One region of the Streptomyces sp. NPDC004721 genome, then DNA from elsewhere that is predicted to be linked to it. Evidence: riboswitches for the same ligand, from Rfam matches in the RefSeq annotation. Region 1 holds a riboswitch; each other region holds the start of a gene.
The links. Region 1 has a riboswitch for cyclic di-AMP ahead of ACWEK3_RS26815 (M23 family metallopeptidase). Riboswitches for the same ligand answer to the same signal wherever they lie in the genome.

Region 1 (4,616 bases):
AAGCCGCGGCCCGTGCCGCCGGTGACCGCCGACGACACCGGCCGCGTGGTCATCGTGGACCGGCCCGGCGCCGTGCAGACACAGCTGCTCATCGGCCGGATCGGCCCGGACCGGCACGACCGCGTGTGGCCCGCCCAGGTGCTCGGCACCTACTGTCTCGGCGGCACCCTCACCTCCCGCCTGGACCGCGTCCTGCGCGAGGAGAAGGGCTACACCTACGGGGTGCGGGCGTTCGGCCAGGTGCTGCGGTCGGCCCCCGACGGGTCGGGCGCCGCGATGCTCGCCATCAGCGGCTCGGTCGACACCCCGAACACCGGCCCGGCCCTGGACGACCTGTTCACGGTGCTGCGCAAGCTCGCCGCCGAGGGCCTCACCGACGCCGAGCGGGACGTCGCCGTGCAGAACCTCGTCGGCGTGGCGCCGCTGAAGTACGAGACGGCCGCCGCCGTGGCGGGCACGCTCGCCGACCAGGTCGAGCAGCACCTGCCCGACGACTACCAGGCGACGCTCTATCAACAGCTCGCCGCGACCGGCACGGTGGAGGCGACCGCGGCCGTCGTCAACGCGTTCCCGGTGGACCGGCTGGTGACGGTCCTCGTCGGTGACGCGGCGCAGATCAAGGAGCCCGTCGAGGCCCTGGGCGTCGGCCGGGTCATCGTCGTCGCGGCCGAGTAGAGGTACCCCCCTCGCCGCCGCACGCGCGGCGAACGGCACACGCGCACGTGGGGCCCTGGTGCGAAACGCCACCAGGGCCCCACGATGTCCGAATTGAGGGGGAGGTTGCCTGTCTGCCCTGTGGTATGCGCTACAAAACATCTGATCCGTTTGGGAATTGAAAGCGGCCCCGTTTAGCGTCGGTCCGTCTGTTCGTCGGGCAGTGCGCCGCGTCCGCGGCACCGGACAGCCATCGCCGAGTCCCCGTACGGCGCGAGCCAGGGGAGCCGGGGACCCACCGTCCCTGGGGTGAATCGGACACCCGCGCGCGCCGCGAGGGGGCCGTAGGAGACCTTCCTGCTCCGAACCCGTCAGCTAACCCGGTAGGCGAGAGGGAAGGAAAGGACCCACGTCTCCATGGCGTTCACCCGCGCCGCCGGGAAGCACCGCCGGCCGAGCCGGATGCACCGCACCACCGCTCGCGCGGCGGGCGTCGCGGCCCTGGCCACCACCGGCGTCATCGGCACCCTCGCCGCCCCGGCCCTCGCCGCGGAGGATCCCGCCGCCGAGGACACCGGCCTCACTCCGGTCGTCACCATCGGCGACAGCGTCGCCGAGAAGATCGACGCCCAGGCCCTCGCCCAGCACAGGGCCGCCGCGCGCAAGCAGGCCGAGGAGGCCGCGCGCAAGAAGGCCGCGGAGCGGGCCGCGAAGGAGCGCGAGGCCAAGGCGCGCGCCGCCCGCGAGGCCGAGCGCAAGCGTCTCAACGCCTTCGTGACGCCGATCCTCGGCTCCTACATATCGACCGGCTACCGCACCGGCGGCTCCCTGTGGTCCTCCGGCACCCACACCGGCATCGACTTCCACGCCGCGAGCGGCACCACCGTCCACGCGGTCGGCATCGGCACCGTCGTCGAGACCGGCTGGGGCGGGGCGTACGGCAACCAGGTCGTGATCAGGATGGCCGACGGCATGTACACCCAGTACGGGCACCTGTCGTCCATCGGGGTCTCGGTGGGCCAGCAGGTCGTCCCGGGCCAGCAGATCGGCCTGTCCGGCGCGACCGGCAACGTGACCGGACCGCACCTGCACTTCGAGGCTCGTACGTCCCCGGACTACGGCTCCGACGTCGACCCCGTGGCCTACCTCCGCCGGCACGGCCTCAACATCTGACCTCCCGCGCCGGCACACCGCCCGGCGCGTCACGCGACACTCCCGAAGCCCCGGCTCCCGAGCCGGGGCTTCCGGTGTTCCCCGCCGTGTTCCCTTCCGGTGTTCCGGTGTTCCGGTGTTCCGGGGGCACGCCGGGCACGCCGAAGCCGTGCCACCCCGTCCGGGCGGCACGGCTTCGGCGCAGGAGCGGTCCTGCCGGTCAGACGGTCTCGGGAAGCTCCCCGAGCCCCTCGGCGACCAGCTTGGCCAGCCGGTCCAGCGCGGCGTCCGCGCCGTCGGCGTCGGAGGCCAGGACGACCTCCTCGCCGCCCTCGGCGCCGAGGCCGAGCACGGCCAGCATGGAGGCCGCGTTGACGGGCGTCCCGTCGGCCTTGGCGATCGTCACGGGGATGCCTGAGGCCGTGGCGGCCCGGACGAAGATGGAGGCGGGGCGGGCGTGGAGGCCCTCGGCCCAGCCGACGTTGACGCGGCGCTCAGCCATGTGTTGCTGCCCTTCGGGTGATCAGGGTTGTCTAGACCAGTTTTCCACACGTGAAGCGAGCCCGGAGCGGGGGTGCGCGCCGCCCCGAGTGGCGTCGGACCGCGGCCTCGGTCCGACGTGTGTCCTCCACAGACTGCCTCGCGCCGCTGTCGGACGCGAGCCGTACGCTGGGGCCCATGCAGACCTCGCCGGACCGGCACGAGTACCCCGCCCACTGGGAGGCCGACGTGGTGCTGCGCGACGGCGGCACCGCACGGATCCGCCCCATCACCGCCGATGACGCCGGCCGTCTGGTCAGCTTCTACGAACAGGTGTCGGACGAGTCCAAGTATTACCGCTTCTTCGCGCCCTACCCGCGCCTGTCCGCGAAGGACGTCCACCGCTTCACGCACCACGACTTCGTGGACCGGGTGGGACTCGCGGCCACGGTCGGCGGCGAGTTCATCGCCACCGTACGCTACGACCGCATCGGCGCGGACGGCATGCCCGCCTCGGCGCCCTCCGACGAGGCCGAGGTCGCCTTCCTGGTGCAGGACGCCCACCAGGGACGCGGGGTCGCCTCCGCGCTCCTGGAGCACATCGCGGCCGTCGCCCGCGAGCGCGGCATCCGGCGCTTCACCGCCGAGGTGCTTCCGGCCAACACCAAGATGATCAAGGTGTTCACGGACGCCGGGTACGTCCAGAAGCGCAGCTTCGAGGACGGCGTCGTACACCTGGAGTTCGACATCGAGCCGACCGACCGCTCGCTGGCCGTGCAGCGCGCACGGGAGCAGCGGGCCGAGGGGCGGTCGGTACGGCGGCTCCTGGTGCCCGGCTCGGTCGCCGTCATCGGCGTGGGCCGCACGCGCGGCGGCGTGGGCCGCAGCATCCTCGACAACATCCACGACGCCGGGTTCACGGGCCGGCTCCACGCCGTGAACCGGGCCTTCGGCGAGGACTGCCGGGAGATCGACGGGGTGCCCGCCCACCGCTCGGTGCGGGACATCGACGGGCCCGTGGACCTCGCCGTCGTCGCCGTGCCGGCCGAGCGCGTCCCGGACGCCGTCACCGAGTGCGGCGAGCACGGGGTGCAGGGGCTCGTCGTGATCTCCGCGGGCTACGCGGAGAGCGGCCCCGAGGGACGCGAGCGGCAGCGCGCCCTCGTGCGGCAGGCGCGCACGTACGGCATGCGGATCATCGGGCCCAACACCTTCGGGATCATCAACACCTCGCCGGACGTCCGGCTGAACGCCTCCCTCGCCCCCGAGCTGCCCCGGCCCGGCCGTATCGGGCTGTTCGCCCAGTCCGGGGCCATCGGGATCGCGCTGCTGTCCCGGCTGCACCGGCGCGGCGGCGGGGTCACCGGGGTCACGGGCGTGTCGACCTTCGTGTCGGCCGGCAACAGGGCGGACGTCTCCGGCAACGACGTCATGCAGTTCTGGTACGACGACCCCGACACCGACGTCGCCCTGATGTACCTGGAGTCCATCGGCAACCCGCGCAAGTTCACCCGCCTGGCCCGGCGTACGGCGGCGGTGAAGCCGCTGGTCGTGGTGCAGGGCGCGGGCTCCGCCCCGCAGGGGCACGCGGTGCGGGCGACGCGGCTGCCGCACGCGACGGTGTCCGCGCTGCTGCGGCAGGCCGGCGTGATCCGGGTGGACACCATCACCGAACTGGTCGACACCGGCCTGCTGCTCGCCCGGCAGCCGCTGCCGCCGGGCCCGCGGGTGGCGATCCTCGGCAACTCCGAGTCGCTGGGAGTGCTGACCTACGACCGCTGCCTCGCGGAGGGGCTGCGCCCCCAGCCGCCGCGGGACCTGACGACGGCGGCGTCGGCGGAGGACTTCCGGGTCGCGCTGTCCCGGGCGCTCGCCGACGAGACCGCCGACGCGGTGGTCGTCACCCTGATACCGGCGCTGGGGGAGGGGGCCGCCGAGGACTCGGCCCTGGCCGAGGCGCTGCGCTCGGCCGCGCAGGAGGTCCCCGGCAAGCCGGTCCTGGTCGTGCACGTCGAGTTCGGCGGCCTGGCGGAAGCCCTCTCCGCCGCCACCAGCACGGCCCCGCCACCCGGCCCGGGCCCCCACCCGGGAGCGACCCCCCTCCTGCCGCCTCCCACGACGCCCCGGCCTGCCTCGGCATCCGCGGCGGGTCCGGGGCACCAGGAGGGCCGGGCATCCCTGGCAGCCCCGAATCCCGAGACCGGCACAGGTCCAAAGGCATGCACGTCAGGACCTCGGCGAGGTCCGGGCCAGGCTTCCGCCACGGGCTCGCAGCTCCGCCCCGGCTCCCGGTGGCCGTCCCCTGCCGTGCCCGACAGGGCCGCGGCCGG
Region 2 (4,616 bases), on a different contig from region 1:
GATCGCGAACCGGGTCGGCAGGGTGTCCCCCCATCCCTTGCGCACGACCGCCCGCAGGGTGCCGGCGAGCGTCGCCGCCGTCAGGTCGGACACCGCGCCGCCCACCTGGTCCACGAGCGCGCCCTGGTCGGCCTCGGCGGGCCGGGTCTCGGTGCCGTACGAGCCGACGATGTCGGCGGCGGCGGTGCGGAACAGCTCCCGCCGCCGTACGCCGCGCGCCGCCGTGACGCCCTGCTCGGGGGTCTCGGCGCGGCGGACGGCGGCGAGGACCTCCTGCTCCAGCTGGGCGCGGCCGCGCGGTTCGAGGCCGCCCGCGTCGCCGTCGCCCAGCAGTGCCACGGCCTCCGGCGCGCGCATCAGCAGGTCGGGCGCGAGCCGCCCGGCCGACAGCACCCGGGCGAGGTTCTCGGCAGCGGCCCCCTCGTCCCGCAGCAGCCGCAGATACCAGGGGGTCTTGCCGAGCGCGTCCGACACCTTGCGGAAGTTCAGCAGCCCGGCGTCCGGATCGGCGGAGTCCGCGAACCACCCCAGCAGCACGGGCAGCAGGGTCCGCTGGATGGCCGCCTTCCTGGTGACGCCGGAGGCCAGCGCCTCCAGATGCCGCAGCGCGGCCGCCGGATCGGCGTACCCGAGCGCGACCAGCCGCTCCCGCGCGGCCTCCGGGCTCAACCGGGCCTCGCCGGGAGCGAGTTGGGCGACCGCGTCGAGCAACGGCCGGTAGAACAGCTTCTCGTGCAGCCGGCGTACGACGCTGGTGTGCCGTTTCCACTCGCGGGTCAGCTCGGTGATCGGGTCGCTGCGCAGGCCGAGCGACCGTCCGAGCCGGCGCAGATCGGCCTCGTCCTCGGGGACGAGATGGGTGCGCCGCAGCCGGAACAGCTGGATGCGGTGCTCCAGGGAGCGCAGGAACCGGTAGGCGTCGTCGAGTTGCACGGCGTCCACACGGCCTACGTACCCTCCGGCGGCCAGGGCCTGCAACGCGTCCAGGGTGGAGCCGCTGCGCAGCGACGGGTCGGTCCGCCCGTGCACCAACTGAAGTAGCTGCACGGCGAATTCGACGTCGCGCAGGCCGCCCGGCCCGAGCTTCAGCTCGCGCTCGACCTCGGCCACGGGGATGGTCTCGACCACGCGGCGGCGCATCTTCTGCACGTCGGCGACGAAGTTCTCGCGCTCGGCGGCCTGCCAGACCAGCGGGCCGAGCGCGGCGATGTACTGGCCGCCCAGTTCCAGGTCGCCGGCCACCGGGCGGGCCTTGAGCAGCGCCTGGAACTCCCAGGTCTTGGCCCATCGCTGGTAATAGGCGACATGGCTGCTGAGGGTGCGCACCAGCGGCCCGTTGCGGCCCTCGGGCCGCAGGTTGGCGTCGACCGGCCAGATCGAGCCCTCCACGGTCGTCTCGGAGCAGATCCGCATCATGTGGGAGGCGAGCGCGGTCGCGGCGCGCAGGGCCTTGACCTCGTCGGCGCCGTCCGCGGCCTCACCGACGAAGATCACGTCGACATCGGAGACGTAGTTGAGTTCGTGCCCGCCGCACTTGCCCATCGCGATCACCGCGAGCCGGCACAGCGCGTCGTCCTCGGGCGCGGCGGCCCGCGCGAGCCGGAGCGCGGCACGCAGGGTCGCGGTGGCGAGGTCGGCCAGCTCGGCGGCGGTCTCGGCGACATCCGTGGTGCCGCACACGTCGCGGGCGGCGATCGACAGCAGGCAGCGCCGGTAGGCGACGCGGAGCGCGACCGGATCGCCGGCCTCGGCGAGCCCGTGCTCGAACTCCTCCACCCCCGGGTGCAGGTCGCGCGGCTCGTAGGTGACCAGCGCCCGCCAGTCGCCTGCGTGCCGGGCGAGGTGGTCGCCGAGCGCGGTGGAGGCGCCGAGCACGCCGAGCAGCCGGTCGCGCAGCGGTTTGGCCGCTATCAGCGTGTCGAGCAGCTCGCGGCGGGCCTTGGACTCCGGCTGCGCCTCCAGCAGCCGGACCAGCCCGCCCAGCGCGAGATCCGGGTCGGCGGTGGCGCCCAGCGCCTCCAGCAGCACCGGATCGTCCCTCAGCGGCGCGAGGTCCGGCCCGTCCAGCAGCCGCTCGGCGTCCGAGGCATGGATGAAGCCGTGCCGCAGCAGCCGCGTGAAGGTACTGCTCCTGCGCCCCGGCGCCGTCATCCCGGCCTCCCGTCGGATCAAGCCCGTCCTGGCCAGAGCCTATCCGGACTCCCGGTCCTGAGCCCTGACGGCGGTCCCGCTTTCCGCGCCGGTCGGAGGTCGTCGGGGAGGCCCCGGAAACGGGGACACCCGCCGCCCACCGGACGTACGGTCCGACGGTCCCGAAAACACCGGAGTGCAGCCATCCGTATGCGTACCGTGAAAGTCACGAAAACGTAGCGGACATATCACGCACCAACCTTCACAGCAGTCACAAGCGTTGGCTAGCGTGCCCGGCGGGCACCCCGTACCCCCGCCGGCGAACCACGCCGGGACGGGTGGCCTGCGCCGAATCCGGTGCGCCTCACGGCAGCCGGAGCCGGGGACCCACTCATCCCTGGGGTGAATCGGTCCCGTTCACGCGTCCCCCACAGCGCGCACGGGACGGTAGGGCAGCCCTTCCGACCACCCGCCCGAACCCGACAGCTAACCCGGTAGGCGGTCTATGGAAGGAGGCGCCACCCTTGGCGTCGCACCGCAAAGCCCGGACCACGGCCACCCGGATCGCCGGACTGCGCACGTCCCCGGCCCTCGGTCTGACGACCGCGGCCCTCACCTCCGTGGCGCTGCTGTCCCAGACGGCGAACGCCGCGCCCGCACAGCCCCGGAAGCCCAGCCTCGAAGAGGTGCAGAAGAAGGTCGACGACCTCTACCACCAGGCCGGAGTGGCCACCGAGAAGTACAACGCGGCGAAGGAGAAGACCGCCACGCAGCGCACACGCGTGAACGGCCTCCTCGACGACGTGGCGAAGCGCACCGCGAAGCTGAACGAGGCGCGGCGCGAGCTCGGCATGTTCGCCGCCGCCCAGTACCGCACGGGCGGGATGTCCGGCACCGCGACGCTGCTGCTCGCGAAGGATCCCCAGCAGTACTTCGACCAGGACCATCTGATGAGGCAGCTCACCGAGCGCCAGAAGAAGGCCGTCGACGACTACCAGACCGCGCAGCTCGCGACGACGAAGAAGCGCACCGAGGCGACGAAGATCCTGGAGTCGCTGACCACCTCGCAGGACGATCTGAGGACCAGCAAGCTCGACGTCCAGACGAGGCTCAGCGAGGCGCGCCACCTGCTGTCGACGCTGACCGCCGAGGAGAAGGCGCGGCTGGCGGCGATCGAGAAGAAGAAGCAGGAGATCGCCCGGCAGAAGGCCGCGGAGCTGGCCCGCCGGCAGGCGGCGGCGGAGGCGGCGGCGGCCGCGCAGAAGCGCAAGGAGGAGCAGGCGGCCAAGAGCTCCGAAGCGAAAGCGAGCTCCGGATCGAGCACGGGCTCCGGATCGAGCACGGGCTCGGGCACGAGTACGGGCTCGGGCACGGGTACGGGCTCGGGCACGGGTACGGGCGGGGGCACGAGCACGGATGCCGGATCGAGCACCGGCTATGCCGCCAAGGCCGCCAAGGTCCTCGACTTCGCGAGGGCCCAGATCGGCAAGCCGTACGTGTGGGGCGCGACCGGCCCCGGTTCGTACGACTGCTCCGGGCTCACGCTGGCCGCCTGGAAGTCCGCCGGGATCTCGCTGCCGCGCACCACCTGGAGCCAGGTGGAGGCCGGCACGACCGTCCCCGTCTCCGAGGCCAAACCCGGCGACCTGGTCTTCTTCTACAACGACATCAGCCACGTCGGGATCTACATCGGCAACGGCATGATGATCCACGCGCCGCGCCCGGGCACGAACGTCCGCGAGGAGTCGATCTACTACATGCCGATCCACAGCGTCGTCCGCCCCGCGTAACGCGCGCGCCGGACACCCGGTGCCGGCACCGGCATCGGACATGAAAGGGCCCGCACCGGGAGGTGCGGGCCCTTTCATGGGGCGGCGCCGCTCAGGTCCAGGGCACCGCGATGAGCATGTCGGCCACGGTGACCAGCTCAGGGGCAGACCCAGTCGATCACGTGGGACCTGATGCGGCAGGGTGAGGTGCTGCGGTCGGTGGTGCTGCGCCTCTGACCGCCCCGTTCCTCCTGTTTCGGGCAACGATTGACAATCGCTTCCATGCCGGAACGGTAGGTCGGCGGCGCCCGCGCTCATGTCTCCGCCCCACTCGGCACCGCCGACCGCCCGCTCCCGCCCAAGAGGCAGGCACACGGTGCATGGCGGACGCCGTCGACCTCCTCGAGGCAGCCGGTTGCTTCGCGGCGGCCGGCACACAGTCACGCGGCGCGATGACCGCGGCGTTCTGGACAATGGGCTCAGGACGCGCCCTGAAGCTGGCTCTCCAGCTGGGAGACCTCCACCGACTCGTTGGCGGGCGGTGTCGCCGACGGGATCGGCTTGTCATAGTCGGACAGGGTGAAGGTCAGATCGGTGCCGTTGCCCTTCTGGGTGCCCCCGATCAGGTATGGCTTGCCTTGCGTCGCCACGTAGTACGTGGCCGCCTTTCCGTCTATCTTCCCGGTCAGCGGGATGGCCTTCATGCCGTTGAACGTG
Region 3 (4,616 bases), on a different contig from region 1:
CGGTTCGTGTGCGGCACGGAGTTCGCCTCGCCGCGGCTGGCCGCACACCTTGCGGCGGCGCACGGTTGAGACCCACCTCGCCTGCGGTGTCGAAGAGCTCTCACAGGTAAGGGAGTTCAGGAGAGGGAGCCGGGAGCCCGGTGGCCGTCGCGGTCGTCCGGTTCCGGTCGAGTCGGCGGGCCGCGCCATCCGTATTCTCTGATCATGGCCGCCCTCACATATACCCTCATCGCCACTGACCTGGACGGAACGCTGCTGCGCGGCGACCACACCGTGTCCGAACGGTCCCTCGCCGCGCTCGCGGGGGCGGCGGCCGCCGGTGCCCGGCACCTCGTGGTGACCGGACGGCCGGCACCGAGGGTGCGGGAACTGCTCGACGTCCTCGGCACCACGGGGCTCGCGGTGTGCGGTCAGGGCGCCCAGCTCTACGACGCGGGCAGCGACCGCCTGCTGTGGTCGGTCACCCTGGACCGGGAGCAGGCCGAGACCGCGCTCGGCAAGATCGAGGCCGAGGTGGGGGAGGTGCACGTCGCGGTCGACCAGGACGGGGTCGAGGGGCTCACGCTCATCGAGCCGGGGTATCTCATGCCGCACCCGGCGCTGCCCGCCGTACGGGTCGAACGGCGCGACGACCTGTGGCGCGCGCCCATCAGCAAGGTGCTGCTGCGTCACCCGGCGCTGTCCGACGACGAGCTGGCGGCGGCGGCCCGCGGCGCGGTGGGTTCCCTCGCCACGGTCACCATGTCGGGCCCCGGGACCGTCGAACTCCAGCCGTGCGGCATCACCAAGGCGACCGGGCTGGCGCTGGCCGCCGAACACCTGGGACTGGGCCGCGAGAGCGCCCTCGCCTTCGGCGACATGCCGAACGACATCCCGATGTTCCAGTGGGCCGCCCGGGGGGTCGCCATGGCCAACGCCCACCCCGAGCTGAAGGCGGTGGCCGACGAGGTCACGATGTCGAACGAGGACGACGGCATCGCCGTCGTCCTCGAACGACTTTTTGTCTAGTGCTGCGACCGGAAAGGTTCACCGGCTCCGGCAGACCTTTCCGGTCACAGCGCTAGCCGGTGTGTGGTCCGGCTACGGTCCGGTCAGTACGCGCCGAAGACGTTGTCGATGGAGCCGTACCGCTTGGCCGCGTAGTTGCAGGCGGCCGTGATGTTGGCGATCGGGTCGTAGATGTCCCAGGACGTGCCGTTCACGTGGTAAGCCCGGAAGGTCGGGTCGATGACCTGGAGCAGACCCTTGGACGGGATGCCCTTCCTGGCGTTGGAGTCCCAGAGGTTGATGGCGCGCGGGTTGCCGGAGGACTCGCGGATGATGTTGCGGTGGATCCCGTTGTAGGAGCCCGGGATGCCCTTCTCCGCCATGACCGCCAGGGAGGCCCGGATCCAGCCGTCGAGGTTGTTCGAGTAACCGAAGCTCGCGGCCGTCCGGACGGTGGCCGGAGTTGCCGCGGACGCGGTCGTGGCGCCGAGCAGCGGCACGGCGAGGACGGCTGCGCCCGTGCCGGTGACGGCGAGGGTGCGGATGAGGCGGGCGGTGCGGGTAGAGCGGCGCTGACCGTTTGCAGGCATGGGGGAATTCCTCTCCGTCGCCTGCGAGGTGAGCTGTCGGGTTCGGGCTGGGAGGTGCCCGGCCGCGCCCTGAAGGGCACGGCTTCACCCCAAGCCGTTCCGGTGCGGCGTACGCGGTACGTACGACACCCGGCCCGGCGAACTTACCTGGGTCCCCCGCTCCTGCCATGGGTCATTCGGTCGTTGGGATTACGGGCGGCGGCAGGATTCGGCGTCCGCCCGTCGGTGCCGGGAACGTATGCGAGAGCACATGTCCCGAACAAGTGCCGGAATCACACTCGTCCTGTTTGACCTTGGTCTGGGGTGTATGTGGTGCTTGATCCTTTGCACCTGCCAAGGTTCAACTCGGCTGCCTGTAAAGGGAATGTGAAGGAGTGCGAGAGATGGTGCGGACGGAGGGGTGTGTGTTCCAAGTCACGGCTCGGGCGGCCGAAGGGCAATTACCACTAAAGAGAATTGAAACCCTAATAGGGGTGAATCGGACTTCATGCGTGACGGTGTGTGGGCCGTGTGGCTGACACGTGATGGTGGTCACGTCGGGTGAAGTGGCCTGGCCCGTATAGGTGGGCGATATCGGTGATCGAAACGTGACCGGATACGCTGACTTGAGTGAGGGCAGCGACCTATCGACAAACCGTGTAATCCCCAGCAGACACCAGCAGACAGGAGACCCCTCGTGACCGTCGTCGGGCCATTCGGGCTGACCGTGCGGGACCAGGCTCTCGAAGCCGATGTCCAGGCCGGATTGGCGGCTGTCGAGGAAGGGCTGCTCGAAGCCACCAAGAGCGAGGTCCCGTTCATCACGGGCGCCGCCCAGCACCTCGTCAGGGCGGGCGGGAAGCGGTTCCGGCCACTGCTCGTGATGCTCGCGTCCCAGTTCGGGGATCCGTACGCGCCGGGGATCGTGCCCTCGGCCGTGGTGGTGGAGCTGACCCATCTGGCGACGCTGTACCACGACGACGTGATGGACGAGGCCGCCGTGCGCCGCGGGGTGGCCAGCGCCAACACCCGCTGGGGCAACTCGGTCGCGGTCCTGACCGGCGACTTCCTCTTCGCCCGCGCCTCGCAGATCCTCGCCGACCTCGGCCCGGAGGCCGTGCGCGTGCAGGCCGTGGCGTTCGAGCGGCTGGTCACCGGGCAGATCCTGGAGACGGCGGGTCCGCAGGACGGCCGGGACCCGGTCGACCACTACCTGGACGTGCTGGGCGGCAAGACCGGCTCGCTGGTGGCGGTGTCGTGCCGGTTCGGCGCGATGATGTCCGGCGCCGACGAGACGGTCGTGGACGTGCTGACGCAGTACGGCGAGCGCCTGGGCGTCGCCTTCCAGCTGGCGGACGACGTCCTGGACATCGCCTCCGACTCGCACGAGTCGGGCAAGACGCCCGGCACCGATCTGCGCGAGGGCATCGCCACGCTGCCGGTGCTGCGGCTGCGCGAGCGCGCGGCCCGGCTGGGGCTGGCCGAGGACATCGCCCTGTGCGAGCTGCTGGACTCCGACCTGAGCGACGACGCGCGGCACGCGGAGGCGCTGGCGGCGCTGCGGGCGCACCCGGCGCTGGAACAGGCCCGCCGGGACACCGTGCGCTACGCCGAGGAGGCGCGTGCCGCGCTGGCGCCGCTGCGGGAGTGCGAGGCGAAGGCCGCACTGCTTCAGCTGTGCGACGCGGTGGTGCACCGGGCCGGCTGATGCCCGTCCGGTCCCGCGACCTCGCCGGACGCCCCCGCCGGGCGGCCCCTTCGAGCGGCGCTCTCCACATCTACCCCTACGGGGTAGGGGAGGCGTCGCCCTTTGTGTGTCATACCGCAGGCGTACACGGAGTTGGCTCCGGGGTCTGACGCTTCCGCCCCGCCGATTTGGTCAGATGGAAACAACGGACCACACCACTCCTCACCGATCTGGGTGAGAATGGCGGCTGAGGGCGACACCCCAGTGCAGAAGGACAGCCGCCGCCGATGACGGAGGTAGGGCACACATGGCACCGAACGAATCCGAAGCCGACGACCTGCGCACGGGGCGCCGCAAGGCCGCGCGCTACGTCGTCCCGGTCACGGTGGTGGGGGTCGCGGCGGCGACCATCGGGCTCGTCCCCGCGCTCGCCGCGTCCGGCGACCCCAGCCTGCCGAAGATCACCGCACAGCAACTCATCGAGAAAATCGCCAAGTCGGACGTCCAGCAGCTGTCCGGCACGGTCAAGGTCAGCACCGACCTGGGTCTGCCGAACCTCGGCGGCCTGGAGAGCGGCCTGGCCTCCGGCGCAGCCAGGGGTGGTGACGGTTCGTCGGCCGACCCGACGTCAAAGCTGTCCGAGCTGGCCTCCGGAACGCACACCCTGCGCGTCGCCGCCGACGGCGAGGACCGGCAGAAGGTCTCGCTGATCGAGAGCGCCGCCGAGTACAGCCTCATCCACAACGGCAAGGACGTCTGGGGCTACGACAGCAAGTCGAACGAGGTCTTCCACGGCACCGCGGCCGACGGCGGCAAGAAGCACCGGGACGAGGTCCCCGCCACGCCCAAGGACTTCGCCGACGAGGCCCTGAAGTCGGTCGACGACACCACCTCGGTGAAGGTCGACGGCACCGCGCAGGTCGCCGGCCGCGACGCCTACAAGCTGGTCATCGAGCCGAAGCACGCCTCCGGCACCACGGTCGGTGCGATCAGCATCGCGGTGGACGCCAAGACCGGGCTGCCGCTGAAGTTCACGCTCACCCCGGCGAGCGGCGGCGCCGCCGTGGTGGACGCGGGCTTCACCCAGGTCAGCTTCGCCAAGCCGGCCGCGTCGACCTTCGACTTCACCCCGCCCAAGGGCGCGAAGGTCACCGAGGAGAAGGACGCCGCGAAGGAGGCCGGGCAGGGCGCCGAGCGGAAGGCCGGCCCGGGCCGGCAGTTCCACGAGCCCGGCGCGTCGCACAAGGACCTGGCCGAGAACGGCCCGAAGGTCCTCGGCAAGGGCTGGAACTCCATCGCCGTGTTCGACACCGGCAACAAGGGTGGCATCCCGTCGTCCTCCGGCAAGGGCGACCTGAGCGGGTTCCTCGGCT

Region 2: it holds a riboswitch for cyclic di-AMP, as region 1 does, so the genes downstream of both, ACWEK3_RS14685 (NlpC/P60 family protein) here and ACWEK3_RS26815 (M23 family metallopeptidase) in region 1, are expected to answer to the same signal.
Region 3: it holds a riboswitch for cyclic di-AMP, as region 1 does, so the genes downstream of both, ACWEK3_RS06205 (transglycosylase SLT domain-containing protein) here and ACWEK3_RS26815 (M23 family metallopeptidase) in region 1, are expected to answer to the same signal.

What each region holds. Positions count from the first base shown of each region.
Region 1 covers NZ_JBSGBZ010000032.1:42,833-47,448, reverse strand. The annotation lists gene ACWEK3_RS26820 (M16 family metallopeptidase) at 1-675, shown strand, start outside; cyclic di-AMP (ydaO/yuaA leader) riboswitch at 899-1,059, shown strand; gene ACWEK3_RS26815 (M23 family metallopeptidase) at 1,072-1,827, shown strand; gene ACWEK3_RS26810 (HPr family phosphocarrier protein) at 2,027-2,308, opposite strand; gene ACWEK3_RS26805 (bifunctional acetate--CoA ligase family protein/GNAT family N-acetyltransferase) at 2,485-4,616, shown strand, end outside.
Region 2 covers NZ_JBSGBZ010000013.1:100,102-104,717, forward strand. The annotation lists gene ACWEK3_RS14680 (bifunctional [glutamine synthetase] adenylyltransferase/[glutamine synthetase]-adenylyl-L-tyrosine phosphorylase) at 1-2,151, opposite strand, end outside; cyclic di-AMP (ydaO/yuaA leader) riboswitch at 2,467-2,646, shown strand; gene ACWEK3_RS14685 (NlpC/P60 family protein) at 2,655-3,920, shown strand; gene ACWEK3_RS14690 (hypothetical protein) at 4,379-4,616, opposite strand, start outside.
Region 3 covers NZ_JBSGBZ010000005.1:148,668-153,283, forward strand. The annotation lists gene ACWEK3_RS06195 (FAD-dependent oxidoreductase) at 1-69, shown strand, start outside; gene ACWEK3_RS06200 (HAD family hydrolase) at 205-1,008, shown strand; gene ACWEK3_RS06205 (transglycosylase SLT domain-containing protein) at 1,092-1,577, opposite strand; cyclic di-AMP (ydaO/yuaA leader) riboswitch at 1,583-1,769, opposite strand; gene ACWEK3_RS06210 (polyprenyl synthetase family protein) at 2,254-3,264, shown strand; gene ACWEK3_RS06215 (LolA family protein) at 3,551-4,616, shown strand, end outside.